2 regions of the Acidovorax sp. LjRoot66 genome follow, and region 2 is predicted to be linked to the other one. Evidence: predicted binding sites of a transcription regulator. Region 2 holds the regulator's gene; the other holds the start of a gene.
The links. Region 2 encodes NrdR, which represses ribonucleotide reductase genes. Its sites were predicted from a motif close to CACNANATNTNGTG; they were not measured.
Positions count from the first base shown of each region.

Region 1: a site for NrdR is predicted at 9,360-9,373, ahead of ACSQ3Y_RS29430 (ribonucleoside-diphosphate reductase subunit alpha). Genes of this name have one in related genera too.

Region 1 is NZ_CAXUQU020000001.1:6,275,235-6,289,504, forward strand. Features, by position in the region: gene ACSQ3Y_RS29385 (hypothetical protein) at 1-768, shown strand, start outside; gene ACSQ3Y_RS29390 (hypothetical protein) at 753-1,910, shown strand; gene ACSQ3Y_RS29395 (DUF1266 domain-containing protein) at 1,907-2,608, shown strand; gene ffh (signal recognition particle protein) at 2,658-4,037, opposite strand; gene ACSQ3Y_RS29405 (cytochrome C assembly family protein) at 4,126-4,923, shown strand; gene ACSQ3Y_RS29410 (PP0621 family protein) at 4,920-5,147, shown strand; gene ACSQ3Y_RS29415 (ATP-binding protein) at 5,155-6,858, shown strand; gene ACSQ3Y_RS29420 (sigma-54-dependent transcriptional regulator) at 6,865-8,436, shown strand; gene ampD (1,6-anhydro-N-acetylmuramyl-L-alanine amidase AmpD) at 8,414-9,043, shown strand; gene ACSQ3Y_RS29430 (ribonucleoside-diphosphate reductase subunit alpha) at 9,468-12,404, shown strand; gene ACSQ3Y_RS29435 (ribonucleotide-diphosphate reductase subunit beta) at 12,540-13,739, shown strand; gene ACSQ3Y_RS29440 (histone) at 13,922-14,270, shown strand, end outside.
Region 2 is NZ_CAXUQU020000001.1:5,290,020-5,304,289, forward strand. Features, by position in the region: gene ACSQ3Y_RS24895 (DUF349 domain-containing protein) at 1-1,515, opposite strand, end outside; gene ACSQ3Y_RS24900 (hypothetical protein) at 1,472-1,645, opposite strand; gene ACSQ3Y_RS24905 (transglycosylase SLT domain-containing protein) at 2,583-3,437, shown strand; ZMP/ZTP riboswitch at 3,479-3,630, shown strand; gene glyA (serine hydroxymethyltransferase) at 3,662-4,906, shown strand; gene nrdR (transcriptional regulator NrdR) at 4,919-5,368, shown strand; gene ACSQ3Y_RS24920 (DMT family transporter) at 5,424-6,311, shown strand; gene ACSQ3Y_RS24925 (hypothetical protein) at 6,381-8,741, shown strand; gene ACSQ3Y_RS24930 (YihY family inner membrane protein) at 9,538-10,803, opposite strand; gene ACSQ3Y_RS24935 (DUF2069 domain-containing protein) at 11,035-11,463, shown strand; gene ACSQ3Y_RS24940 (FAD-binding oxidoreductase) at 11,562-12,983, shown strand; gene ACSQ3Y_RS24945 (N-acetyltransferase family protein) at 13,010-13,483, shown strand; gene ACSQ3Y_RS24950 (DNA/RNA non-specific endonuclease) at 13,620-14,270, shown strand, end outside.

The DNA.
Region 1 (14,270 bases), 990 kb from region 2:
ACACTCAAGGCGCGCTACTACGAGGCGGCCGTGGTGCACTTCGATGGCTTCTTCGCCACGGGCGAAGGCTGGTTCCGCGATGCCGATGTGCACGTCTATTCCATGCTGTGCAACAACCTGGGCATCTACTACCGCTGGGCACTCAAGGACTACGACAAGGCCATCGACCTGCACCACAAGGGCCTGGCCACCAGCCCCTTTGCCGAGCACCACAACGGGCTCATGTCCTGCTACGAGGCGGCCGAGCGCAAACCCGAGTTCATTGCCGCCGCCGACAGGTTGTGGCACTACGCGCTGGACCACGGCTACGGACGCCACGACCCCACGGAATACTTCAAGGGCGTATGCCACGCGCTGTACGGGCTGGACCGCGACAACGAGATCGCCATCTGGCTGCAGCGCCTGGACGAATGGTGGGCCGGCCTGGACCAGGAGGACCAGGCCGAGAACGAAGAGGACTACCTCTCCACGCTGCTGGTGATGCTGCGCGACCTGGCCTGGTCGCAGCCCGCCGACGCGCTGGCGCGGCTGGAGCAGGCCATGCCCCGCACCCTGGCCAGCTCCCTGCCCGGCATGCGGCGCGTGGCAGGCAACGTGCTGGAGTACGCCGGCCAGCATGAGCGGGCCATGGCGTTGTACCAGGAGTCGCTCAAGAGGGTGCGCCCCGGCGAACCGGACGATCAGGAGCAGGCCGGGTACGCGCGCGAGAACATGGACCGCTGCAAAAAGGCCATGCGCGCGAAGAACCCTTGGTGGAAGGTCTGGTAGTGGCCGTGGGGGCTTCGCCGGCACGCAGCATGTACGGTGCGCGCGACGTGGTCAACGCGCCGGCCATCCGCAGCGCCATCGAGCGCCGCAGCCGCGCGCGCAACGACCCCGAGGAGGTGCGCGCCTGGCTGGCCAACCACTTCTACCGCCATGTGGTAGGCAACCTGCAGGCGAGCACCCCTGTGGTGCAGGCCGTCACGCAGCGCGAGCAGGCGCAGGCCCTGCTCAAACCGGCAGCCGTACCGCCTTGGGCACTGGCCCGTCTGGTGGAGGCCTCGCCACGGCACACGGCTGCTCCCACCACGGCGCTGTGGTGGGTCGATCCCGAGGCCGAGGCCGTGCTGGCGCTGGAGTCGCGGCTGGTGGAGTTCCTGATGTCGCGCGAAGGGACCGCACTGCAGGGCAAGCTGCAGCGTGTGACGGCCCCGCAGGCGCTGGCGCAGTGGGACGAGGAGCATGCAGCCTACGAGGCCAAGGCCGCAGCCGGCTGGCGCGAGCACGCGCCCGACGCGGTGGCCCCGGTGTGGCAGGGAGAGCAGGGGCATTTCGTCGAATTGCGGCCGGACAGCACGCACCTGCGCGCTGAGATGGCCTACGAGAGCCAGATGATGCGCCACTGCCTGGGCCAGTTCGCCAACCGCCGCAGCCTCGGTGGCGGCTACGGCGAGCACTACGCCAGCGCCTGCGAAGGGGGCCGGCTGCGCCTGTTCTCCTACCGCACGGCGGGAAACCTGCCGCACATCACCATCAGCGCGCATGTGCGCGAAGGTGGCCGCCTGGCCATCGACCAGATCAAGGGCAAACAGAACCGCCCGCCCATCGGGCGCTACCAGGGCGAGGTGCTGGCGCTGCTCAACCAGCTCGGCACCTGCGGGGATGCACCGCCCGACGCGCTGCAGATGGGCATCGTGCACACCTCCCAGGGCTGGTGCGCCGTGCGCGACGTGGCGCTGGAGGCCGACCAGCTGCGCCTCATCCAGAGCCGCCCGGCGCTGGTGCGCGAGCTGCCCGCGCCCTCGGTGCTGGTGCAGTGGCTGGTGGCCGCGCGCGATCCGGCGCTGCTGCAGGGCCTGCCCCTGGCCGCTTCCGTGGCGGCAGCGCTGACTGCTGCAGCGCCGAACGGCACGGAGCGCACGCCATGATCGCCTGGCTGGTGTTCGCGCTGGGGTTCTGCCTTCTGGCATGGCTGGCCTGGCGGTTGCTGCTGTGGGTGCTGGGGCCGTTTCTGCGCTGGTACGGGCGCCCGCGCCTGCGCCGGCAGTACGTGCTGGACGCGCACTGGAGCTGGACCCTGGCCCTGGCCGACCCCATGGCTTTCGCGCGCATCCAGGGCGGCTTTGCCGATGCGCGCATGCCCGTGCTGTCCGAGCCGCTGCAGCAATCGCTGCGCCCGGCCCTGCTGCACCTGCTGGGCCTGCGCAGCGACATGGCGGACGATCAGGTCCGCAAGGTCCTGCCCGGTCAGTTGCGCGAGGGCTGGTTCCGCATGGGCCTGGACGCCCTGCGCCCCGACGATGTCCCGCGCGATGCCATGGCGCTGGCCTGCGCCCGCGTGGCCTTTGCGACGCGCACGGCCGCGCTGCTGGGTTGGCTGGACGAGGCCACGCAGTGGCATATCCTGCACCACAACGCGCAGCGCGCGGCCGACTGCTTTCAGGGCTGGCAGGATTTCGGCACCGCCTGCGCGCGCGGCCGCCGCCAATGGGTGGCCCATTCGCGCGCCGACAGCCTCGGAGTGGCGTTCACCGAAGACGACGTGGCGCAATGGGTGGCCAACCGGGACCACCCCTGGCACTGGCTGCCCTGGCCATTGCCGCCACCGTCATTGAAAAAGCCCTGAAGAGCGCGGCCTGCGCTCATTCAGGGCTGTGGGTGATCGAAGGCCCGGCTCAGAACGGCATCTTGGGCATGCCACCGCCGCCCAGGCCTTTCATGCCACCCATTTTCTTCATCATCTTCATCAGGCCGCCGCCCTTCATCTTCTTCATCATGTCCTGCATCTGCTCGAATTCCTTGAGCAGGCGGTTCACCTCCTGGACATGCACGCCCGCGCCGCCCGCGATGCGCTTCTTGCGCGTGGCCTTGATGAGCTCGGGCTTGCGGCGCTCCAGCGGGGTCATGCTCTGGATGATGCCTTCCTTGCGCTTGATGTCCTTCTCGGCCTTGTCCATGTCCACGGCGCCGGCCTTGGCGGTGAACTGGGCCGGCAGCTTGTCCATCAGGCTGGACAGCCCGCCCATCTGCTTCATCTGCTGCAGCTGCGAGAGGAAGTCGTTCAGATCGAAGCCGTCGCCGCTCTTGACCTTGGCGGCGAGCTTTTGCGCGGCCTCGATGTCCACGCCGGCCGTGACCTGCTCCACCAGGGCCACGATGTCGCCCATGCCCAGAATGCGGCCGGCATGGCGCTCGGCGTCGAAGACCTCCAGGCCGTCGAGCTTTTCGGAGACGCCGGCGAACTTGATCGGCGCGCCGGTGATCTGGCGCACCGACAGCGCGGCACCGCCGCGCGAGTCGCCGTCGAGCTTGGTCAGCACGATGCCGGTGAGCGGCAGCGCCTCCTTGAAGGCCTTGGCCGTGTTGATCGCATCCTGGCCCTGCATGGCATCGACCACGAACAGGGTTTCGACCGGGTTCAGCGCGGCGTGCAGGTCCTTGATTTCCTTCATCAGCACTTCGTCGATGGCCAGGCGGCCGGCCGTGTCGACCAGCAGCACGTCGAAGTAGTGCTTCTTGGCGTAATCGAGCGCGGCCAGGCCGATATCGAGCGGCTTCTGGTCGGGAGTGCTCGGGAACCACTCGGCGCCGGCCTGCTTGGTCACCGTCTTGAGCTGCTCGATGGCAGCGGGGCGGTAGACGTCGCCCGAGACGGTAAGCACCTTCTTCTTGCGCTTTTCGATCAGGTGCTTGGCCAGCTTGGCCGTGGTGGTGGTCTTGCCCGCGCCCTGCAGGCCGGCCATCAGGATCACGGCGGGTGGCTGGGCGGCCAGGTTGATGTCGGAAATGCCCTCGCCCATGGTGGCAGCGAGTTCGCGGTTGACGATGCTCACCAGCGTCTGGCCCGGCTTGAGCGAGCCCAGCACTTCCTGGCCCAGGGCCTTTTCCTTGACGCGGGCAATGAAATCACGCACGACGGGCAGGGCCACGTCGGCTTCGAGCAGGGCCATGCGCACCTCGCGCAGCATGTCCTGCACGTTGGATTCGGTGATGCGGGCCTGGCCGCGCATCTCCTTGACGAGGCGCGTGAGTTTGTCGGTAAGGGCGGAGGCCATAGGAATTGTTCCGGTATTGCGCGCGGGCAAGCCGCGTGCGCGCCAAGGGGCACTGGCGATAGGGCGAAAGGCTACTAAACTCTGAGGCATGATTTTACCCAGTGCTTCTCCCATGGGTTGGCTGCTCGCGCTTGCCGCAGCGGCAGCCTATGCCATGCCGGCTGCCGCAGCGTCGCGCCTGGGGGCTGCGGGCATGCGCAACGCCCTGCTGGTCGCATGGTTGCTGCATGGCGCCACGCTGGTGCTGGGGCTGTGGAGCGAGGCGCCACGCTTCGGCTTCGCGCCGGCGCTGTCGATGACGGCCTGGCTGGTGCTTACGGTGTACGCGGTCGAAAAGCAGCTGTTTCCGCAGATGCAGGCGCGCTGGGTGCTGGCAGCGCTGGGCGCGGCGGCCATCGTGCTCGCCATGGTGTTCCCGGGCCAGCCACTGCACGTGTCGGCCTCGGCCTGGCTGCCGCTGCACCTGGCCCTGGGCATTGCCTGCTACGGCCTGTTCGGCGCGGCGGTGGTGCATGCCTGGCTGATGACGCGGGCCGAGCGCCACATCCGCCAGGCCGAAGACCCGCACAGCGGCATTCCGCTGCTCACGCTGGAGCGCCTGACCTTCCGCTTCGTGACCGCCGGCTTCGTGCTGCTCACGGCCACGCTGCTGGCCGGCTGGCTTTTTGGCGACGCGCTCTACGGCCGCGCCTGGCGCTGGGACCACAAGGCGATTTTCTCGCTGATGGCCTGGATCACGTTTGCCACGCTGTTGCTGGGCCGTGCACGCTTTGGCTGGCGCGGCCGCACCGCCGTGGGCGTGCTCTATGCCGGTGCGGGGCTGCTGTTGCTGGCCTATGTGGGCTCGCGCTTCGTGCTCGAAGTCATCCTGGGCCGCAGCGCATGAAGTACCTTGTATTGCTGGTGGTGCTGGTGGTGGCCATCGGCATCTGGCGCAGCAACCGCGCCGCGCCCAAGCCCCCCCAGCCCGGCAAGGCCCGCCCCCCGGCGCTGCCCCAGGACATGCTGGCCTGCGCGCACTGCGGCGTGCATGTGCCGCGTGCCGACGCGCAGATCCAGGGCAACCTTGCCTACTGCAGCCTGGAGCACCAGCGCCTTGGCAAGCCCTGAGCCGACCATGGCGGACAACGTGTCGGGCAACAACTTGCTGGTGACGGTGGACGCACCGTTCCTGCGCCTGTGGAAAGGCTTCCTGACCGCCCGGGTGATGGTCGCCATCGCCCTGGTGCTGCTGCAGACGCTCGGGCAGGCGGTCAATCAGGTGCTGGACCCCGCCGCACTGTCGGTCTCGGTGGCCTACCTCGTTGCCACCCTCCTGATGCGCATCCTGGCGCGCCACCGGCCGCCATCGCCGGGCACAGGCGTGCACTGGCTGCCGTCCATCGGCGTCGACCTGGCGGTGGTCTGCGCCCTGCAACTGCTGCACTCGGGCGCCCTGAATTACACCCCGCTCTTCGGCCTGCCGATCCTGATGGCGGCGGTGCTGGGCACGCTCACGCTGGCGCTGGGCACCACGGCGGGTGTCACCCTGCTGCTGCTGGGCCTGGCGTGGCTGGGCTCGCGCTCCGGTGTCGACGACCCGCAGCGCTACCTGCAGAGCGCACTCACCGGGACGGGCTACTTCATCGTCTCCTACCTGGTGCACCAGCTTGCCACGCGCCTGGCGCGCGAGCAGGAAGTGGCCCAGCAAAGCCAGATGACGGCGCGCGTGCAGACGCAGGTGAGCGCCCTGGTGATCCAGAACCTCACGGATGGGGTCCTCGTGGTGGACGAGAACGATGTCGTGCGCACGGCCAACCCGGCCGCGCTGCAGTTGCTCGGGCAGCCGCCCCTGCCGCCGCTGCCCTTTTCGCTGACGCATGCGGCCGCATGGGATCCGCTGGTGAAGCTGGCACGCCGCACCTTTCGCCAAGAGCAACCCCAGACCGCCGATGCGGACCTGCTGCACCCCGGCGAGAGCCCCACCGGGCTGCATGTGCGCACCTGGCTGACCTCCTCGCGCACACCGGCCCGCGAGGCCGGCAGCGAGCGGCTGTGTGTGATGTTCCTGCACGACCTGCGCGAGATGCAGGCGCGCCTGCGCACCGAGAAGCTGGCCGCGATGGGCCGCATGTCGGCCGCCGTGGCGCACGAGATCCGCAACCCCCTGGCAGCCATCGTCCAGGCCAATGCCCTGCTGGAAGAAGACCTGACGGACCCTGGCCAGAAGCGCCTGGCGCACATGGTGCAGCAGAACGCCGACCGCCTGGCACGCATTGCCGAGGAGGTGCTGGACATTGCCCGCGTGCAGCACCAGATCAGCCAGTCGCCGGCCTCCACCCTGCACCTGGACAGCGCCGTGGCCCAGATCTGGAGCGACTGGCAGGGGCAGGAGACGGACAAACGGCGCGGCCTGGTCGCGCTGAGCGCCGGCGATGCGCAGGTGGAATTCGACACCGAACACCTGCGCCGCGTGCTGGTGAACCTGCTGGACAATGCGCTGCGCTACATGGGCCCGGAGCCGGATTCGCTGTGCATCGCCACGCGGACCACCATCACGGGCCAGGTCAGCCTGCAGGTCTGGAGCGATGGCGCCCCCATGGACAAGTCCGTGGAGCGCCACCTGTTCGAGCCCTTCTTCTCTTCCGAAAGCCGCTCCAGCGGCCTGGGCCTGTACATCTGCCGCGAGCTGTGCCAGCGCCACGGCGCCTCCATCGGCTACCAGCGCGTGGTGCGCCTGACCCAGCGCGGCGATACCGGTGGCAATGCTTTTACGGTAGGCTTTCGGCGCACCACCCGGCCCGCCGAGCCCGCCTCCCTGTTCGACACGATTGTTGTCTAAAGCTCCATGAACGCCCCTGCTGCCTCCATCCTTGTCGTGGACGACGAGCCCGACCTGCGCACGCTCTACGAGCTCACGCTGCTGCGCGAGGGCTACCGCGTGGAGACTGCCGCCAGCGTGCAGGAGGCGCGCGAGCAGCTCAAGGCCCACCGCTTCGACGCCGTGATCACCGACATGCGCCTGCCCGACGGATTCGGCATGGAGCTGCTGCAGGATCTGCGCGACCAGCAGCGCAAGGAGCGCTGCGTGGTCATGACGGCCTATGGCTCAGCCGAAAACGCCGTGGAAGCGCTGCGCTCCGGCGCCTTCGACTACCTGACCAAGCCGGTGGACCTGAAACAGTTCCGCTCGGTCGTGGCCTCGGCCATCCAGGGCACGGGCGGTGTGCCCGCACCGCGCGCGGCGCGCACCCCGGGCGGCCGCCAGAGCGGCACGGTCGATGCGCAGGCCTCTTCGTCGGCGCTGGACCGGCTGGTGGGCGAGTCAGCCGCCATGCGCAACGTCAAGCAGCGCGTGGCCAAGGTGGCGCGTGGCATGGCGCCGGTGCTGATCCACGGCGAGTCGGGCACCGGCAAGGAGCTCGTCGCCCAGGCGCTGCATGCCAGCAGCCAGCGCGCGGACGGCCCCTGGGTGGCCGTGAATTGCGGTGCCATCCCCGAAAACCTGCTCGAGGCCGAGTTCTTCGGCGCGCGCAAGGGCTCCTACACCGGCGCCAGCCAGGACCGGGACGGCTACTTCCAGGCGGCGCGTGGGGGCACCTTGTTCCTCGACGAGATCGGCGACCTGCCGCTGGCCATGCAGTCGAAGCTGCTGCGCGCCATCCAGGAACGCAGCGTACGCGCCCTGGGCTCAACGCAGGAAGAGACGGTGGATGTGCGCATCGTCAGCGCCACGCACCGCGACCTGGCGGCCGACGTGCAGACCGGCCGCTTCCGCCAGGATCTGTACTACCGCCTCAACGTGATCGAGGTCGTGATCCCGCCGCTGCGCGAGCGGCGCGAGGACCTGCCCGCCCTGTGCCGGGCCCTGCTCGCGCGCATCGCGCAGGAGTCGGGCATGCCCGTGCCGGCCCTCACCGAGCACGCCATACAGGCGATTGCCGCCCACCCGCTCACCGGCAACGTGCGCGAACTCGAAAACCTGCTGCACCGCGCCGTGGCCCTGAGCGAGGGGGACGAGCTGCACGTGGACGGCGTGGCACCGCCTGCAGGGGGCTTTCCGGTCGCCGCGGGCAGCGCAAGCCCGGCCCCCGCGCAGGCTTCAGACGCTGCGGCTTTCAACCCCGTCGCCGTGCCGGACACGCTGCAGGCGGATGACGCATCGTCACCCCGCCCGGCCCTGGGCGGGGCGCCCGGCTCCCCCATGCCAGGCGCCAGCACGCCCCTGCCCAGCGACCTGCAGGCCTGGCTGGACCAGCAGGAGCGCGACATCCTGGTGCGCGCACTGCGCGAGGCGGGGTTCAACCGCACGGCCACGGCGGCACGCCTAGGCATCAGCCTGCGCCAGATCCGCTACCGCATTGCCCGCCTGAACATCGCCGTGCCCAATGACCAGGATGCCCATGACGACATCGGCTGAGGGGCCGGACGCCGATGGTTCCCCCTGGGACCAGGGCTGGCACCGGTTGGCCGTGCGCCACCCCTCGCCCAACTTCGGTCCGCGCCCGCCCGCCGCGCAGATCGACCTGATCGTGGTGCACTCCATCAGCCTGCCACCGGGCGAGTACGGGGGCCCGGCCGTGCGCCAGCTGTTCACCAACACACTCGACTGGGACGCGCACCCTTATTACCAAGGCATCCGCGGTCTTCAGGTGTCCGCGCACTTCTTCATCGATCGCACCGGAATGCTCTGGCAGTTCGTGGACTGCGACCAGCGCGCCTGGCATGCGGGGCCCTCGGCCTACCGGGGCCGCGCGCAATGCAACGACGACTCCATCGGCATCGAGCTCGAAGGCCTGGAGGGCGAGCGCTTCGAGACCCCCCAGTACGCCACGCTGGCTTGGCTGTGCCATGACATCGCGCGGCGCTATCCCATCGCCCACCTGGCCGGCCACGAGCACATTGCCCCAGGGCGCAAGCACGACCCGGGTGCAGGCTTCGACTGGCCGGGACTGCAGCAGTCGCTGGGCTGGCCACCGGAGTGCTTTCCGGTCGACACGCAGCCGGCCTCCCCCCCCAGCGCCTGACCCCGCGCACCGGGCCGGTGCGCGCAGGCTGCAGCACCCGCAGCGGATGTCGCAGCAGCACATCACATCACCGCTGCAGCAAAAATATTTTTTGCTGCGCATGCACAAAACGGCCGCTTCAATCTGCACGCGGTCTGCCATGCAAAACCGGGCCGCATCACGCGCCACTGCGTGGTTTTCACAGCCATCCATCGGACACAAGGCGCGCGCACGGCAGGCCCGATAGGCCGATGCGGCGTGGGGGAAACATGCTGTTTCGGAATTTGGCATCCCTGGCGGCGGTACACTACCGGTAGCGTATTGAACGCAACTGACACACCATATATAGTGTGCGACAGGCCAGAAACTGGCGCACCACTTCTCCCTCGCGGCGGCACTGCCACCCGCCTGCACATTCCAGACAGCACCCAAAAAGAGGACATCCATGCACGCTGCTTTGAACACGCCTTCATCCACCACCCGCCCCGCATCCCAGGATGCGCCCGAGGCATCTTCTGCTGCACCAGAGGGAGCGAACACGTACTCCCATTACCAGATCATGCGCCGCAATGGCGCCGTGGTCCCGTTCGAGCCGCAGAAGATTGCCGTGGCGATGATGAAGGCGTTTCTGGCCGTACATGGCACCCAGGGTGCAGCATCGGCCAGCGTGCGCGAAGTGGTGGACTCGCTGACCCAGAACGTCGCCCGCGCCCTGGCGCGCTCGCGTCCTGGCGGCGGCACCTTCCATATTGAAGACGTGCAGGACCAGGTGGAACTGGTGCTGATGCGCGGCGGCCACCACGAGGTCGCCCGCGCCTACGTGCTGTACCGCGAAAGCCGCACCCAGGAGCGTGCCCGCCACGTCGAACAGGAAACGGCTGCCGCGCCCGCCCCCGCACTGCACGTGCTGGACGGCGACAAGCGCGTGGTGCTGGACCTGGTGCGCCTGCGTGGCCTGATCGAGTCGGCCTGCGTGAACCTGGGCGCGGACATCTCGGCCCAGCCCATCGTGGCCGAGACCATGCGCAACCTGTACGACGGCGTCCCCATGGACGAGGTCTACAAAGCGTCCATCCTGGCAGCCCGCACGCTGATCGAGAAGGACCCCGACTACACCTACGCCACCGCACGCCTCTTGCTGCATACCATCGTGCGCGAAGTGCTGGGCCGTGAAGTCACCCAGGACGACATGGGCCAGAGCTACGTGGACTACTTCCCGCAGTTCATCCAGAAGGGTGTGGACAACGAACTGCTGGACCCGCGCCTGCTGACGTTCGACCTGGCCCGCCTGGGCGCCGCCCTCAACGCCGACCGCGACCTGCAGTTCGATTACCTGGGCCTGCAGACCCTGTACGACCGCTACTTCCTGCACGTGCGCAAGACCCGCATCGAGCTGCCCCAGTGCTTCTTCATGCGCGTGGCCATGGGCCTGTCGCTCAATGAAGCCGACCGCGAAGCCCGCGCCATCGAGTTCTACGAGATCCTCTCGAGCTTCGACTTCATGTCCAGCACGCCCACGCTGTTCAACAGCGGCACGCTGCGCTCGCAGCTGTCCTCGTGCTACCTGACCACGGTGCCCGACCACTTGGAAGGCATCTACGACTCCATCAAGGAAAATGCCCTGCTGTCCAAGTTTGCCGGCGGCCTGGGCAACGACTGGACCCGCGTGCGCGCCCTGGGCTCGCACATCAAGGGCACGAACGGTGAATCGCAGGGCGTGGTGCCCTTCCTCAAGGTGGTCAACGACACGGCCGTGGCCGTGAACCAGGGCGGCAAGCGCAAGGGCGCCGTCTGCACCTACCTGGAAACCTGGCACCTGGACATCGAAGAGTTCCTGGAGCTGCGCAAGAACACCGGCGATGACCGCCGCCGCACGCACGACATGAACACGGCCAACTGGATCCCCGACCTGTTCATGCGCCGCGTGATGGAAAAGGGCACCTGGACCCTGTTCTCGCCCTCCGACGTGCCCGACCTGCACGACCTGTTCGGCACCGCCTTCGAGAAGGCCTACGTGGCCTACGAACAGAAGGCCGCGCGCGGCGAGATCAAGCCCTCCAAGACGGTGCAGGCCACCGACATGTGGCGCAAGATGCTGACCATGCTGTTCGAGACCGGCCATCCCTGGATCACCTTCAAGGATGCCTGCAACGTGCGCTCGCCCCAGCAGCATGCCGGCGTGGTGCATTCGTCCAATCTGTGCACCGAGATCACGCTGAACACCAGCGACACCGAGACCGCAGTCTGCAACCTGGGCTCCGTGAACCTGCTGCAGCACTTGAAGGACGGCCAGATCGACCACGCCAAGCTGCGCAAGACCATCACCGTGGCCATGCGCATGCTGGACAACGTGATCGACATCAACTACTACGCGGTCACCAAGGCCCGCGACTCCAACCTGCGCCACCGCCCCGTGGGCCTGGGCCTGATGGCCTTCCAGGACAGCCTGTACGAGCTGCGCATTCCCTACGCCTCGCAAGCGGCCGTGGAATTTGCCGACCGGTCGATGGAAGCCATCTGCTACTACGCCTACTGGGCCTCGACCGAGCTGGCCCGCGAACGCGGCCAGTACGAGAGCTACAAGGGCTCGCTGTGGGACCAGGGCATCCTGCCCCTGGACACGCTGGACATGCTGGCCACGGCACGCGGCGGCTACGTTGAAGTGGACCGTTCGGCCACGCTGGACTGGGATGCCCTGCGCAAGAAGATCGTTCAGGACGGCATGCGCAACTCCAACTGTGTCGCCATCGCCCCCACGGCCACCATCTCCAACATCATCGGCGTGGACGCATCGATCGAGCCTTCGTTCGGCAATCTGTCGGTCAAGTCCAACCTGTCGGGCGAGTTCACCGTGATCAACGGCGGCCTGGTGCGCGACCTCAAGCGCCTGGGCCTGTGGGACGACGTGATGATCATGGACCTCAAGCACTTCAAGGGATCGCTGCACCCCATCGACCGCGTGCCGGCAGACATCAAGGCCCTGTACTCCACGGCCTTCGAAGTCGACTCGCAATGGCTGGTGGAGGCCGCATCGCGCCGCCAGAAGTGGATCGACCAGGCGCAGAGCCTGAACATCTACATGGCTGGCGCATCGGGCAAGAAGCTCGACGACACCTACAAGCTGGCCTGGCTGCGCGGCCTGAAGACCACCTACTACCTGCGCACGCAAAGCGCCACGCACGTGGAGATGAGCACCGTGAACACGCGCCAGCTCAATTCCGTGTCGTCGGGCAGCGATGCAGGCTCTGCACAGGCCGCATCCGCCAAACCCAGTGCGATGGAAGTGGCCGCTGCAGCCGCTGCCGCGCAGGCCGCTGCGCTGCCCGCCACCGACGTCAAGTTCTGCGCCATCGATGATCCAACCTGCGAGGCCTGCCAGTAAGGTCCCATGAAGCGGCGCGCATGCAGACCCATGCACGCCGCTTCGGTGCTGTGAAGCAACAAAACGTTGCTGCGCAACGCTGCAGTGCTTTCCTTTTTGCAGCACTGCTTTCATAATCCGAACACTGGAAAATCTATGTTGTCCTGGGACGAAGAAGTCAAGCCCTCATCGCAAAATCAACTGGACGGTGGACTGCACAAAAGCCACCCGGCGGAACAGCCGCCTCTGTCTTTCCAGACCCCCTCCCTGCAGGAAGTGCATGCGTCGATGACGGCATCCGCAGCACCGCAAGCCGCCCCTGCCGCAGCCCCCGCGCACCGCCGCGTGAACGCTGCCGACAAGCGCATCATCAACGGCCAGACCGACGTCAACCAACTGGTGCCGTTCAAGTACAAGTGGGCTTGGGAAAAGTACCTCGCCACCTGCGCCAACCACTGGATGCCGCAAGAGGTGAACATGACGCGCGACATCGCGTTGTGGAAGGACCCGAACGGCCTGACTGAAGACGAGCGCCGCATCATCAAGCGCAACCTCGGCTTCTTCGTGACCGCCGACTCGCTGGCCGCCAACAACATCGTGCTGGGCACCTACCGCCACATCACCGCGCCCGAGTGCCGCCAGTTCCTGCTGCGCCAGGCGTTCGAGGAAGCGATCCACACGCACGCCTACCAGTACATCGTGGAGTCGCTCGGCCTGGATGAAGGCGAGATCTTCAACGCCTACCTGGAAGTGCCCTCGATCCGCGACAAGGACCAGTTCCTGATCCCCTTCATCGAAGCGATCATGGACCCCAACTTCCACACCGGCACCTTCGAGACCGACCAGACGCTGCTCAAGTCGCTGATCGTGTTTGCCTGCCTGATGGAAGGCCTGTTCTTCTACGTCGGCTTCACGCAGATCCTGGCGCTGGGTCGCCAGAACAAGATGACCGGCGCTGCCGAGCAGTACCAGTACATCCTGCGCGACGAGTCGATGCACTGCAACTTCGGCATCGACCTGATCAACCAGCTCAAGCTGGAGAACCCGCACCTGTGGACGGCAGAGTTCAAGGCCGAGATCAAGGCCCTGTTCATGCAGGCCGTGGAGCTCGAATACCGCTACGCCGAAGACACCATGCCGCGTGGCGTGCTGGGCATGAACGCCTCGATGTTCAAGGGCTACCTGCGCTACATCGCCAACCGCCGCGCCACCCAGATCGGCCTGGAGACGCTGTTCCCCAACGAAGAAAATCCCTTCCCCTGGATGAGCGAGATGATCGACCTGAAGAAGGAACGCAACTTCTTCGAGACGCGCGTCATCGAGTACCAGTCGGGTGGCGCATTGTCCTGGGACTAGCCTCGCAGGTGCACGCACGCCATGGATCCCCACACCACGCCCTGCACGGACAACGCCCAAGCGCGTTGCCGTGCAGGGCGTTCCCGTGTTCATGGAGATGGGGTCAACCCCATCTCCATGGATCGCTTCATGTCCACTGTAGACACGAAGTGCTCTTTGCAAATTGACTCAAGGAGAACATGATGGCAACTGCGAAAAAACCCGCTGCAAAGAAGGCAGCTCCCGCGAAGAAGGCTGTAGCTGCAAAGCCAGCGGCCAAGAAGGCCGCTCCTGCCAAGAAGGCAGCAGCACCAGCCAAGAAGGCCGCTCCCGCCAAGAAGGCAGCAGCACCAGCCAAGAAGGCCGCTCCTGCCAAGAAGGCAGCAGCACCAGCCAAGAAGGCCGCTCCTGCCAAGAAGGCAGCAGCACCAGCCAAGAAGGCCGCTCCCGCCAAGAAGGCAGCAGCACCAGCCAAGAAGGCCGCTCCTGCCAAGAAGGCGGCCGCACCAGCCAAGAAGGCCGCTCCTGCCAAGAAGGCGGCTGCACCAGCCA
Region 2 (14,270 bases):
CGGCTGCAGTTCGGCAAAGATCTTCTCGCCCACGTGGCCACCTTCGCGCCAGCGGTCGCCGAACTGGTACAGGGCGCGGTTGATGGCCTTCCAGTCGCCTGAAGTGGCATGTTCCTGCGTCCAGGCCTTGACCTCCTCGATCAGGGCCAGGCGCTGGGCCTTGTGCTCGGCGGCGTCAGCGCGGATCTTGTCGAGCCAGGCTTCCACGACCTTGTGCGCGGCATTGCAGGCCTCGTCAAATTTCTTCCACAGACCGTGGTTAGGCGCACCGCCTTGATCGGCCTGCTTCCACTGCTCGCGCAGGGCGCGCAGGGTTTCCTGCATCTTGCGGCCACCCAGGGCCTGGCCCTCGGGGCGGTTGAGCAGGGCTTCGGCCTTGGCCACGAGGTCCTCGCGCACCTGGTCGGCGCCCCAGCGCTGCCAGCCTTCGAGTTCGCCTGCGGCCACCAGGGCCGTGTGCACCTGCTGCTCCAGCGCGGCATCGATGTGCTTGCCATGGTTCTTGAGCACGGCGCGCAGCGCGGCAGCGGCGCCGGCACTGGCCTTGCCATGGCCTTCTGCGGTTTCCTTCTCGAGCACCACCAGCGCATCGCGCACGGCCTGCACGGCCTTGTCGCGCACTTCGGGGTCGACCTTGGGCTTGTTCGGTGCGCGGGCGGGCTTGGCGGCGGCGCCTGCCGCAGCAGCCGCTGCGGCGGCCTCGGTGGGCAGGCCACGGGCGGCACGCAGCTCATCGGCCCACACCGGCACGGGTGGCAGCGGGGCATTGGCGTCTTCAGCGGCGGCAGCGGCCTGGGCCACGGCAGGCTGGAAGGCGTCCCACACCACCAGCAACTGGGTGCGCGAGGCATCCAGCAGCGGCGGGAAGCGCGCCTCCACACTGGCCCAGCTGGCGTCGCTGGTCAGCTCCTGGGCCTGCTCTTGCCAGCGGGCGACGTCAGCGCGCAGCAGCTCCAGCGCGCCATGCGCGTCGCGCCAGGGCTTGGTGGAGAGCACTTCGATGCGCTGCGCGAGCAGCACGGCGGCTTCGCGCTGCACCTGCACGCGGTGCTGCAGGTCTTCGATGACCTTCACGCGATCAGCCACCTGCACCTTGAGCAGGGACAGCGGCTCGCGCGACAGCGGTGCGCCGGCCTTGGCCGCGTCGCGCTGCCATGCCAGGGCATCGGCGATATTGAGCTTGGGCGCCGACAGCAACGCCTGGGCCTTCTCGGCCCACTCGGCGGCAATCACTTCCTGGCCCTTGGCGCGGCGGATCTCGTCGAGGCGCTCGCGCACGGCACGGGCAGCGCCCTTGTCGCGGCCACTGAGCTCCTTGAACACTTCCTGCAGCTGCTCTGGCGCTGGCTGCGTGGCCAGCCAGTCGCGGATGCGGGAGGCGCGCTCGCCCGAGGTGGCGGCAGAGAAGGCGCCGCCGGTCAGTGCATCCAGGGGATGCGCCTCTTGGGTTTTGGCCGGGGCCGGATTCACTTCAGGTGCGTCGGACATTTTGCTGCGGGAAAAAAATGGAAACATGGATCCAATGGATTGCGAACGGCCATCCCTGCTCGGGTTGGATGCGCGAGGCCACCAAGGCTCGCGCCAGCCCCGACAGGTACATGGCAGAAAACGGGCTATTTTCACCGGGTTCGTGCAGGCGGGCCACCGGCAGTCCTGGCAAGGAATCCCTCGGGGATATCCTGTCCAGAGCCAACCGGTGTGCGGGCTTCTGCACCCTGCATTGCAGGGTTGCGGTGTCTCCCAGGGGCCTGTGCCCGCTCTGGGAATTGCCCCCATTATCTATATATATGCGCCAAGGGCCCATTCAATGCCTTGAGGCAGTTCAATACAGGCCCATCCGGGCCCGCCTGCGGGCCTGCGGCGCATGCTCCAAGCACCCTTCTTCAGCATGAAGCCACATGTTTGAAAACGTGGGAACCCGACACAAGCGACGACCCAGAAACAAGAAAGCCCGGGGGGCTTTCCGAAGTGGACAGTCTCCCGGGCTTGACGGCTGACACAACGGTCTTTGCCATCGTTTCGCAAGGCGGAGATGAAGGTCCACCGTGCGAGGAGGCAAGGTATTGCCTCCAGGGGGTGCCGTGGAAGTTTCATCTGCTGCACCGCGGCACTGAATGCCCATCGGCGGGAGAGTTCGCTTCGTCTGGCGATGCCTGAAATCAACAGGCAGACGAACCTTACCAAAGTCGGCGGCCGGGCTCAACCCGGTTTTGCAATGGTGCGGTAAAAGCCGATTGAATTTGACACATGCCCGTCACAGGCCTGTGCTCCGCAGGGCCACCCTCTCGGGTGAAAAAAGGCAAAACCCTGTGTTTTCTACCAGATTTTTCATGCTTTTTTAATCTAACGATTTCATTTGTTAGTATTGACTAGGTATTTGGTGACCTCCTAGAATCCGCCAGCCTCAAAAATGGCTAGTAAAAACCCCAACCCGCTGCCGAACCCGGCTAAGTCAACTCACGGCCCTTCTTGCTTTTTGCAGGCCTGAAATTGATGGCGTACCAATCCAGGTGATACGCCTGATCCTGCCAACCACCCCGTGCTGGCAGGGCCTCAGGGAAGCGCCCCAGAAAGGAAGAGCTATGACAGCGTCAGGAAAAATAGTCTCCGGCATGCGAACCTTCGCAGCCGACGTGACCGAAGGTTTTCTTGAAATCACCCACAGCAGCTTCGCCCTCATCGGGCTGACCGTTGCATTCGTCGTTATCGCATTGACCGCCCGGCCCGACCTGCGCCAGGCCGGAGAAGAAAAGCTCATGAACTGGCTGCAGGCGCGCCAGGTCGCCGTGCTGGGCATGCCCATCGAGCCCGAGGCGAGCGAGCGCGCCACGGCCGGCAACCCCAAGGACCTGCCCAAGGAGCAGGCCGCCGTGGCGTTCTGGCTGAGCAAGAAGTACCGCGTGGCCCCCGAACCGCTGAGCGTGCTGGTGGCCGAGGCCTATGAACTCGGCGCCCGCAACAAGCTCGACCCGACCCTGATCCTGGCCATCATGGCCATCGAGTCGAATTTCAACCCCTTTGCGCAAAGCTCCGTGGGTGCCCAGGGCCTGATGCAGGTGATGACCACCGTGCACACCGAGAAGTACCAGAACTTCGGCGGCCACTTCGCGGCCTTCGACCCGGTGACCAACCTGCGCGTGGGCGTGAAGGTGCTGCAGGAATGCATCGCCCGCGCCGGCTCGCTCGAAGGCGGCCTGCGCTACTACGTGGGCGCGGCCAACCTGCCCGACGATGGCGGCTACACCGCCAAGGTGCTGGCCGAGCATTTCCGCCTGCGCCAGGTGGCCGGCGGCCGTGCCATGCCGACCAACCCGCCCGCCACCCTGTCCACACAGGCGCCGGTGCAATCGGTTCCCGCATCGGTCAAGCTGCCGGCGCCTGCTTCGCCGGCCAACAACGGCAGCGACAAGGTCGCCCTGCTCTCCCAGCCCTCCTGAGAACCGCGCTGCTGGAGCAGTACCGCTGCCTGGGATACACTACGCGGGTACGCAACTGGCGATAGGCGCAGCCCCGCAACCGGGCTGCCGCTGACGTGGAAACCGACAAGGGCTTGCCCCTTGTGAACCACTGGGGAGCGTGCCGCACGGGTGTCATGCCCGCCGCGTTCAGCCGTTCGCCTGGGCAGCCCTTGTTTCAAGGGACACAAGTTCATAGGACTGCCATGTACCAACGCAATATTCTTGTCGAACAAGCCGACCCCGAAATCTTTGCCGCCATCACGGCCGAGAACGCCCGGCAAGAGCACCACATCGAGCTGATCGCCAGCGAGAATTACGCCTCCCCCGCCGTGATGTGGGCCCAGGGCACCCAACTGACCAACAAGTACGCCGAAGGCTACCCCGGCAAGCGCTACTACGGTGGCTGCGAGCATGTGGACGTGGCCGAGCAGTTGGCCATCGACCGCGTCAAAAAAATCTTCGGCGCCGATGCCGCCAACGTGCAGCCGCATTGCGGCGCCTCGGCCAACGAGGCCGTGTTCCTGGCCTTCCTCAAGCCCGGCGACACCATCATGGGCATGAGCCTGGCCGAAGGCGGCCACCTGACGCACGGCATGCCGCTGAACATGTCGGGCAAGTGGTTCAACGTGGTCTCCTATGGCCTCGATGCCAACGAAGTGCTGGACTACGACGCCATGGAGAAGAAGGCGCACGAAACCAAGCCCAAGCTCATCATCGCGGGTGCGTCGGCTTACAGCCTGCACATCGACTTTGCACGCTTTGCCAAGGTGGCCAAGGACGTGGGCGCGATCTTCATGGTCGACATGGCCCACTACGCCGGCCTGATCGCTGCGGGCGTGTACCCCAACCCCGTGCCCCATGCCGACGTGGTCACCAGCACCACGCACAAGAGCCTGCGCGGCCCGCGCGGCGGCATCATCCTGATGAAGGCCGAGCACGAGAAGGCCATCAACAGCGCCATCTTCCCCGGCCTGCAAGGCGGCCCGCTGATGCACGTGATCGCGGCCAAGGCCGTGGCCTTCAAGGAAGCGCTGCAGCCCGACTTCAAGACCTACCAGGAACAGGTCATCAAGAACGCCCAGGTCGTGGCCGAAACGCTGACCGCCCGCGGCCTGCGCATCGTCTCCGGCGGCACGCAAAGCCACGTGATGCTGGTCGACCTGCGCGCCAAGGGCATCACCGGCAAGGAAGCCGAGGCCGTGCTGGGCGCCGCCCACATGACCATCAACAAGAACGCCATCCCCAACGACCCTGAAAAGCCGATGGTGACCAGCGGCGTGCGCATCGGCACCCCCGCGATGACCACACGCGGCTTCAAGGAAGAAGAAGCGCGCATCACGGCCCACCTGATCGCCGACGTGCTGGACAACCCGCGCGACGAGGCCAACATCGCCGCCGTGCGCGCCAAGGTCAACGCGCTGACGGCCCGCTTCCCGGTCTACGGCTGATCCGGCCCCGCCATGAAGTGCCCCTTCTGCAGCCACCAGGAAACGCAGGTCGTCGAAACCCGGGTGTCTGAAGAAGGTGACTTCATCCGCCGCAGGCGCCAGTGCGGCGCCTGCGACAAGCGCTTTACCACCTACGAGCGGCCGGAAGTGAACTTTCCGGCCATCGTCAAGAAGGACGGCCGGCGCATCGAGTACGAACGTGGCAAGCTGCTCGGCTCGTTCAACCTGGCGCTGCGCAAGCGCCCGGTGAGCACCACGCAGATCGACAGCGCCATCGAGCGCATCGAGGAAAAGCTGCTCAACCTGGGCCAGCGCGAAGTGCTCTCCAGCCGCATCGGCGAGCTGGTGATGCGCGAGCTCAAGAAGCTCGACAAGATCGCCTACATCCGCTTTGCCAGCGTGTACCGCAGCTTCGAGGACATCGACGACTTCCGCGCCATGGTCGACGAGGTGCGCAAATAGCCCGGACAGGGCGCCAACGCGAGCAGGATTTGCGTAGCTGGCCGACAATGCATTGGTGAAGACCCGCCATTTCCTGCAGCTCGTGCTGCTGTCTGCCCTGTGGGGCGCCTCCTTCCTTTTCATCCGCGTCGCGAGCCCCGTGCTCGGGCCCAATGTCATGGCCGCCTTGCGCATCGGCCTGGCCACGCTCACGCTGATCTTCATCATGCGCGTGGCCGGCGAGCGCTGGCCTTGGCGCCACTGGCGTGAGCTGGTCGGGCTGGGCGCCCTCACGGTGGCTATCCCTTTCCTGCTGTACTCCTGGGCCGCGCTGTACCTGCCCGCGGGCTACAGCTCGCTGCTCAACACCATGGCCGTTCCTTTCAGCGTGATCGCAGCCGCCTGGCTCAAGGAAGACACGCTGAGCGCGCGCAAATGGCTGGGCTGCCTCTGCGGCTTTGCCGGCGTGGCACTCATCGTGCAGCTGGGCCCGGTCACTCCCACACCAGCGCTCATCATTGCCGCCCTGGCCTGCATGACGGCATCGGCCTGCTACGGCGTGTCCACCCCGTGGATGAAGCGCGCCACCACGCGCATGCCCCCACTGGCGATTGCGGCCGGCATCCACGGCACAGCCCTGGTCATGCTGCTGCCCGGCGCGGCCTGGAGCCTGCCCGAGGCGCAGTTCACGCCCACCGCGCTGGCCGCCGTGGCGGTGATGGGCATCGTCACCTCGGGCCTGGCCTACTGGCTCAACCTGCGCGTGCTCAGCCAGGTCTCGCCCGTGGCGGCCATGAGCAGCGCCTTCATGATCCCGCTGTTCGGCGTGGCCTGGGGCCACCTGTTCCTGGGCGAAGCCCTGGGCCCGGGCATGCTCTGGGGCGGCATGCTGGTGCTGGTGGCCACGGGCCTGGTGACCGGGTTCAACCCGCTGCGCTGGCTGGGCGCAGGATCGCGCTCGTAGGAGATCGCCTACAGGCCTGTTCGCCCAGGTCCGGGGCGGCGATGGGCGCAGGCTGCCGACAATGAGGGCATGGACCCTCAGCCTCAGCCTCAGCCGACAGTCGCCACATCCCTTCCCACCCACCGCGCCCCGCTGCAGCCCGAGCAGCCCCCACCCCAGCACACCTGGCAGTTCTTTCGCGCCGGCGGCGTGGACCAGGTCATCATCCAGAGCGGCGCGGACATTGCCCACCTGGCTGAGCTGGACCAGAAGCTCTGGGTGGCCCTGGCCTGCCCCACGCGCGGCATCGAGTGCGACGAGCGCACGCTGGACCTGATCGATACCGACAAGGACGGCCGCATCCGCCCGCCCGAACTGCTGGCCGCATGCGCATGGGCCTGTGCGCAACTGCGCAGCGTGGACGAGCTGGCGCGCCCTGGCGATACGCTCGAGATCGGCGCCATCGACGACCGCACCGAAGAAGGCGCGGCGCTGGCCGCAGAGGCCCGGCGCCTGCTGGCCATGGCTGGCCGGCCCGAGGCCACGGAGATCGCGCTGGCCGACGTGCTCGAACGCAGCAAGCAGTTGAGCGCCCTGCGCTTCAATGGCGACGGCATCATCACCGTGGACACCGCGGGCAAGGACGACAGCGTGGCGCGCGATGCCATCGCGAACATCATCACCACGCACGGCAGCATTCCACCCGCCACCGACAAGCAGTTGCCCGGAATCGACCGCCAACGCGCCGAGGCCTTCTTTGCCGAGCTCGGCCAGCTCAGGGCCTGGGCCGCCCAGGCGCGCGGCGCCACCACCGGCCTGGCCCTGGGCGAGCGCACCCTGGCCGCCACCGAGGCCATGAACGCCGTGGCCGCGAAGGTGGAGGACTTCTTCGCCCGCACCCGCCTGGCGGCCTACGACCCGCGCGCCGCCACGGCACTGAACCCCTCGCTCGATGAGTACAGCGCCATGGCCAGCCAGGACCTGGGCCTGGCCTCGCCGGCCATCACCACCCTGCCCCTGGCCCCCATCACCCCTGGCGGCGCACTGCCCCTCAGGCACGGCGTGAACCCGGCCTGGGCCAAGGCCCTGCGCAACTTCCGCGAGCGCACGGTGGAGCCTCTGCTGGAGCGCAGCAACGCCGAAAGCCTGACGCAGGACGAGTGGCAGCTGATCCAGAAGTCGCTCGCGCCCTGCCAGCAGTGGCTGGCCGACCGCCCCGCCACAAGCCTCGATGCGCTGGACGAAGACGTTCGTGACGCCCTCCTGGCAGGTGATGCCGAGCAGCGCGTGATGGCCCTGGTCGACGAAGACGAGGCCGAACAGGCCCACAACGAGCAGGCGCAGGGGCTGGAGAAGCTCTTGCGCTTCAAGCGCGACCTGCTGGAGCTGCTCAACAATTTCGTCTCGTTCTCGGCCTTCTACCAGCGCCGGGGCGCCATCTTCCAGGCCGGCACCCTGTACCTGGACGCGCGCAGCTGCGACCTGGTGGTGCAGGTGCCCGACGCCGCGCGCCACGCCAAGCTCGCCGGCCTGGCCAAGACCTACCTGGCGTACTGCGACTGCACGCGCAAGGGCCAGAAGATGGGCATCGTCGCGGCATTCACCGCCGGCGACGTGGACTTCCTTTTCGTGGGCCGCAACGGCGTGTTCTACGACCGCGACGGCCACGACTGGGACGCCACCATCACCCGCATCATCGAGAACCCCACGAGCATCCGCCAGGCCTTCTTCTCGCCGTACAAGAAGTTCGTGCGCATGATCGAGGAACAGGTGGCCAAGCGCGCCTCGGCCAGCGATGCGCGCGCGCAGAAGTCACTGGGCACGGCGGCCAGTACCCTGGCCAGCACCGATCTCAAGACCGTGGGCACCAACGCCAGCAGCGTGACCGTGCCCGGCACCCCGCGCCGCACCGACGTCGGCACGGTGGCGGCCATCGGCGTGGCGCTGGGCAGCATCAGCGCGGTGCTGGTGGGCATCTTCGGCAAGTTCGTGGACCTGGGGGTCTGGATACCGCTGGCCCTGATCGGCATCGTGCTGGCGATCTCGGGGCCGAGCATGCTGATTGCCTGGCTCAAGCTGCGCCAGCGCAGCCTGGGGCCCATCCTCGACGCCAGCGGCTGGGCGATCAATGGGCGCATGCGGGTGAACACCCGGTTGGGCGGGTCCTTGTCGCAAGTGGCCAAGGTGCCGGCCAATGCGCGGCGCATGCTCGATGACCCGTTTGCGGAGTCCAAAAGCCCTGTGTGGGTGGGGCTGGGGGTTCTGGTTGCCGTGGTCGTGGTGGGGTTTGTGGCGTGGCGGGCGCATTGGCTGGATCGGTGGGTTCCGCAGGTGACGGTGACGCCGCCCGTCGCTGCACCGGTTGTGCTGCCTGCGCCTGGGGCCAGTGGTGCGGCCCCTGCTGCTGCGGTGGTAGGGCCGGCTGCGTCTGTGGCTGCCCCGGCGCGTTGAGTTCAGGGTTTCTATTCAGCCGTTTGCCTGGGTTGAGGGCGGAGGCCGGGATGTGCGCCCGGCGGCGCACCTACTTTCTTTTTGCGCAAAAAGAAAGTAGGCAAAGAAACGGCGCCCCGCAGTCTGCGTCCCTTCGCTTCGCTGCGGGCAACCTGCGATGCTCGGGCCTGGGGTGGCGTCGCGGAACTCGCTGCGTTCTTCGAACTCCGCTCAAACATCCGCGACGAGCCAGATCACGAAGTGCGTGTGTCCTTCGGCACACGCACCCACCCCAGGCCCTGCGCTTCTCGGCGCAGCCAGAAGGGGTGGGGAGCGGGGTCCGCACGGCTGCTGCTTCGCAGCTGCGCCTTGTGTCGGGAACGCGCGCGGTGCGCGCTGCCGACAATTTGGGCGCGATCGCCCTGTCCAGACCGAGCGCAGCGAGGCAGTTGGGGCCGAGCGAAGCAATGGCCCGTATGGAGCCCGCTCCCACCCCCTTCTGACCGTGCCGAGAAGCGCAGGGCCTGGGGTGAGCGCGTGCCGAAGGACACGCGCATCGTCATCTGGCTCGCCGAAGCTGTCTGACCGCAGCTGCCTCGCAGAGGCAGCGCAGGGAGTTCTTCGGCGTCACCCCAGGACCGAGCATCGCAGGCTGCCCCAATCGCCGCCAGGCGAGTGGGGACACGGGCAGCGGGGTCGTCTTTTCTTGGCCTACCTTCTTTTGACGAAGCAAAAGAAGGTAGGTGCGCCGCCGGGCGCATATCCCGGTTCCCGCCCTAAACCCAGGCACACAGAAACCACAACCAACGAAGCAAGCTCACCCCCGCACAGCCCCCCGGAGCAAATCCGCCACCTTCATCCTCTCCAACCCCGCACTGCTCCAGAACGACCCCAGACTCTCCGCCCGCTCCAGCAACAGCTTTTCCACCAGCGGCTCAGCAGAAGTAGCCAAGGGATCCACCAGCAACAGATACCGCGGCTCCGCCACATCCGCCGCATCCGGGTCGGCCTGGGCGTCGTTGATCTGCCCCACCCAGTCCAGAGACAGCAGGGCATCGAGCACCGGCTCGAGCTGCAGCACGTCTAGGCGCAGCAACTGCGCCAGCTCGCTCGCACGCAGCCCCTTCTGCACATGGCGGCGCGCTAGGTACAGCTCCTGCAGCACCTCCACCGCCAGCTGGAAGGTCCACCCCGCCACGGTACCGCGCCGGGCCACCCCGGCCAGCAGGCTGGGCAGATACGCCGTGACCACCGCACCCAGCAGCACGATGACCCAGGCCACGTAGATCCAGACCAGCAGGATCGGCAAAGTGGCGAAGGCCCCGTACACCACCGAGTAGGTCGGCACGTTGCTCAGATAGATCGCCAGCACCCGCTTGGCCAGCTCGATGCAGATCGACACGAACAGGCCGCCGGCCCAGGCGTGGCGCCATTTCACGGGGGTGTTGGGGACGTAGTGGTACAGCGCCGCCATGCAGCCGGCGAGCACGAAGAACTGGATGGAGTCGAACAGCAGCTGCACGCCGCTGGGCAGTGCCTTCACGAGCCCGCCCGATGCCGACATGACGTACGAGGTGACGGCCAGGCTCACGCCCAGCAGCAGCGGGCCCAGGGTGATCACGGCCCAGTAGATCAGCACGCGCTGGCCAAGGGGGCGCAGGCGGCGCACGCGCCAGATGTCGTTGAGCGTGCGGTCCATGGTGAGGATCAGGGCCAGCGCCGTGGCCAGCAAAATGCTGAAGCCCGCCACGCCCAGGCTGCTGGCCTTGGCGGCAAACTGCGTGAGGTAGCCCAGCACCTGGCGCGAGATGCTGTCAGGCACCAGGCTGTCCACCAGCCAGCGCTGCAGCACGTCCTGCACCTTGCCGAAGATGGGGAACGCGGTGAACACAGCCAGTGCCACCACGAAGAAGGGCACCAGCGCCAGCGTGGTGGTGAAGGTCAGGCTGCTGGCCGTCAGGCCCAGGTGGTCCTCGCGAAAGCGCTCGCGCAGGGTCAGTGCCGTCGTTTTCCAGGGGAAATGCGACAGCTGCGTGATCAGCGCTTCGATGCGCGAGGCTACAGTCTGCAAGGTCAAGGGCATGGCCGATATGATCCTAGGCCCGGCAAGGGGCCACAGGGGGTGTGAAAACGCTGCATCGCAATGAATATGCGGGCAGGCGACATACACCGCGCATTGTGGGCCCAAGCGCGCTGCGGGCCGCAAGCACAATGGCCATGGCTGCCCGCTGAGCCCGCCCGCCGCACCCGGACCAACGAACGATTTTTGCGCCTCTGCGCCATCCACCGACTTCCAACTGCTGCGCCGCCACCGATGACCGCTTCCCTCCCCGTCTCCGACCACGCCATTGCCGCCACCCGCTGGGTGGCCACCGGCAGCGTGATAGCGCTGATCGTGCTGTGCCTGGCCTGGGAGCTGGTGCTGGCCCCCGTGCGCCCCGGCGGCTCATGGATTGCCCTGAAGGCACTGCCGCTGAGCATTCCGCTGGCCGGCCTGCTCAAGAACCGCATGTACACCTACCGCTGGGTGAGCCTGGTGATCTGGCTGTACTTCACCGAGGGCGTGGTGCGCGGCTGGGGCGACAAGCCGCCGTCGCAGTGGCTGGCCTGGGTCGAGGTGCTGCTGTGCCTGGCGCTGTTCACGGCCTGCACGCTGCACGTGCGGCTGCGCCAGCGCAATGCCAAGGCCATGGCGGCCGCCAATGAATTGCAGGAAGGGCAGGCGCCATCCCCTGCCGCCTGAGACGATACAAGCCCACCCGACAATCCACCATCACGCTGCAATGCCCTGGCGCCCGCCCCGGCAGCAGCCCTGACCGCTGTAGACGAAAGGCCCAAGACATGACCACCACCCTCATCGACACCCTGCGCACCCTCGTCGGCCCGGCCCACGTGCTGACCGATGGCGACCTGACTGCCTGGGAGCAGGACTGGCGCCGCCGCGTGCGCGGCAAGGCCCTTGCGGTGGTACGCCCGGCCAGTACGCAGGAAGTGGCCGCCGTGGTCAAGGCCTGTGCCGCAGCGGGCACTGCCATCGTGCCGCAGGGCGGCAACACCGGCCTGGCGGTGGGCTCCACGCCCGACGACAGCGGCACGCAGATCGTGCTGAGCCTCACGCGCATGAATGCCGTGCGCAGCATCGACACCGACAACCTGACCATGACGGTGGAGGCCGGCTGCATCCTGCAGAACCTGCAGGACGTGGCGCAGAACGCGGGCGTGCTGTTCCCCCTGTCGCTCGCGGCCGAGGGCAGCTGCACCATCGGCGGCAACCTGGGCACCAACGCCGGCGGCACGCAGGTGGTGCGCTACGGCAATGCGCGCGACCTGTGCCTGGGCCTGGAAGTCGTCACCGCCCAGGGCGAGGTGTGGGATGGCTTGAAGGGCCTGCGCAAGGACAACACCGGCTACGACCTGCGCGACCTGTTCATCGGCAGCGAAGGCACGCTGGGCATCATCACCGCGGCCACGCTCAAGCTCTACCCAGAGCCTGCCGCGCGCCTCACGGCCTGGGCGGCCGTGCCCTCCATGGAGCATGCCGTGGCCCTGCTCGGCCTGGCGCACAAGCACCTGGGCGCCGGCCTCACGGGCTTCGAGGTGATGGGCCAGTTCGCGCTGAGCCTGGTGGGCAAGCACATGCCGCAGCTGCGCGTGCCCTTCCTGGGCGACGAGAACGCGCCCTGGTGCGTGCTGCTCGAAAACTCCGACAGCGAATCCGAAGAACATGCGCGCGGCCGCTTCGAGGCATTGCTGGAGACGGCCTTCGAGGCCAGCTGCGTGACCGACGCCGTGGTGGCCGAAAACCTCACCCAGGCGCAGCAGCTGTGGCACATCCGCGAGAACATCCCCCTGGCGCAGGCCGAAGAAGGCCTGAACATCAAGCACGACATCTCCATCCAGATCTCGCGCATCCCCGCGTTCGTGGCCCACACCGACGCCGTGCTGCGCCGCGAGATCCCCGGCGTGCGCCTGGTCAACTTCGGCCACCTGGGTGATGGCAACCTGCACTACAACGTGCAGGCGCCCGTGGAAGGCGATCCCAAGGCTTTTCTGCGCGACCATGAAGAGCATGTGCACCAGTTGGTGTACGACGCGGTGGCCGAGTTCAGCGGCTCCTTCTCGGCCGAGCATGGCATCGGCGAACTCAAGGCCGACAAGCTCGAGAAGTACCAGTCGCCCGTGGCCCTGTCGATGATGCGCGCCGTCAAGCAGGCGCTGGACCCTCAGGGCACCATGAACCCCGGGCGCGTGCTCAACCGCTGACCCCCTACCCTTTGCAGGAGCCCCGCATGACTGCTGCCCCGGTATCCGTCCGCCCCGTCACTGCAGAGGACTACGCTGCCTGGCGCCCGCTCTGGGACGGCTACAACGCCTTCTATGGGCGCTTTGGTGCCACGGCACTGCCAGAGCACATCACGGCCAGCACCTGGCAGCGCTTCCTCGACCCGGCCGAGCCGGTGCACTGCCTGGTGGCACAAGAGGAAGGCAGCGGCGGCGCGCTGCTGGGCCTGACCCACTATCTGTACCACCGCAGCATGACGCGCATCGAGCCGGTCTGCTACCTGAGCGACCTGTTCACCCGCGAGGCCGCGCGCGGGCGTGGCGTCGGCCGCCTGCTGATCGAAGCCGTGTACGAACAGGCCCGCGCAGCCGGCTCTTCGCGCGTGTACTGGCAGACGCAGGAGACCAATGCGGCAGGTCGCCTGCTGTACGACAAAGTGGCCAAGCACCATGGGTTCATCGTCTACGCGAAAGAGCTTTGATGGGCTCCATTTCCTGCCTCCAAACGTAAGCGCTGCAAGCAGCAGAAAAACCTTGCAGCACTGCAGCCCGCAAGGCCAAAACAGGCCTACAGCGGTGGTCCAATCAGCGCCCTTTTCGCTGCTTTGACACCCTGTTTTGAATCTGCTTTTTTCCTGGCCCCGCGCCGCGCGTGGGGCCACGGCCCTGGCGCTGGTGCTTGGCGCCGCTGCCCCCTCTCTCGCCCGTACTCCCTCCACCTTTCTCGACAGCATCGCCGGCCTGCGCAGCGCGCAGCCCACGGGCTTCGTGCATTGCCCGCAGTTCTTCGTGGGCGGCAAGCCGCCGCCGGTGCCGCGCCGCACCCAGCAGCGCCAGCTGTGCTACGAGGCCTTTGCCGTGCTGCACAGCGGCGAGACGCGCACACCCGTCTACGTGGCCCAGCGCCTGAACCGCCAGGTGCTGGAAGGCGCTGACGAAAAACGCTCGAACAAGTTCTTTGCCGATGCCCGCCTGCCCCGCGGCGAGCGCGCCGAACTCGACGACTACAAGCGCTCGGGGTACAGCCGCGGACACATGGCACCGGCGGCCGACATGTCCACCCCCACGGCCATGGCGCAGAGCTTCTCGCTGGCCAACATGGTGCCGCAGGACCCCAGGCAGAACGGCGGCCCCTGGGCCCGCATCGAGCAGGACACGCGGCGCTATGTGCTGCGCGCCCGAGGCGACGTGTACGTGATCACCGGCCCGGTCTTCACGGCCGAGAGCCCCGCCATCGGCGCCAGCAAGGTGCGCGTGCCGGCCTACCTG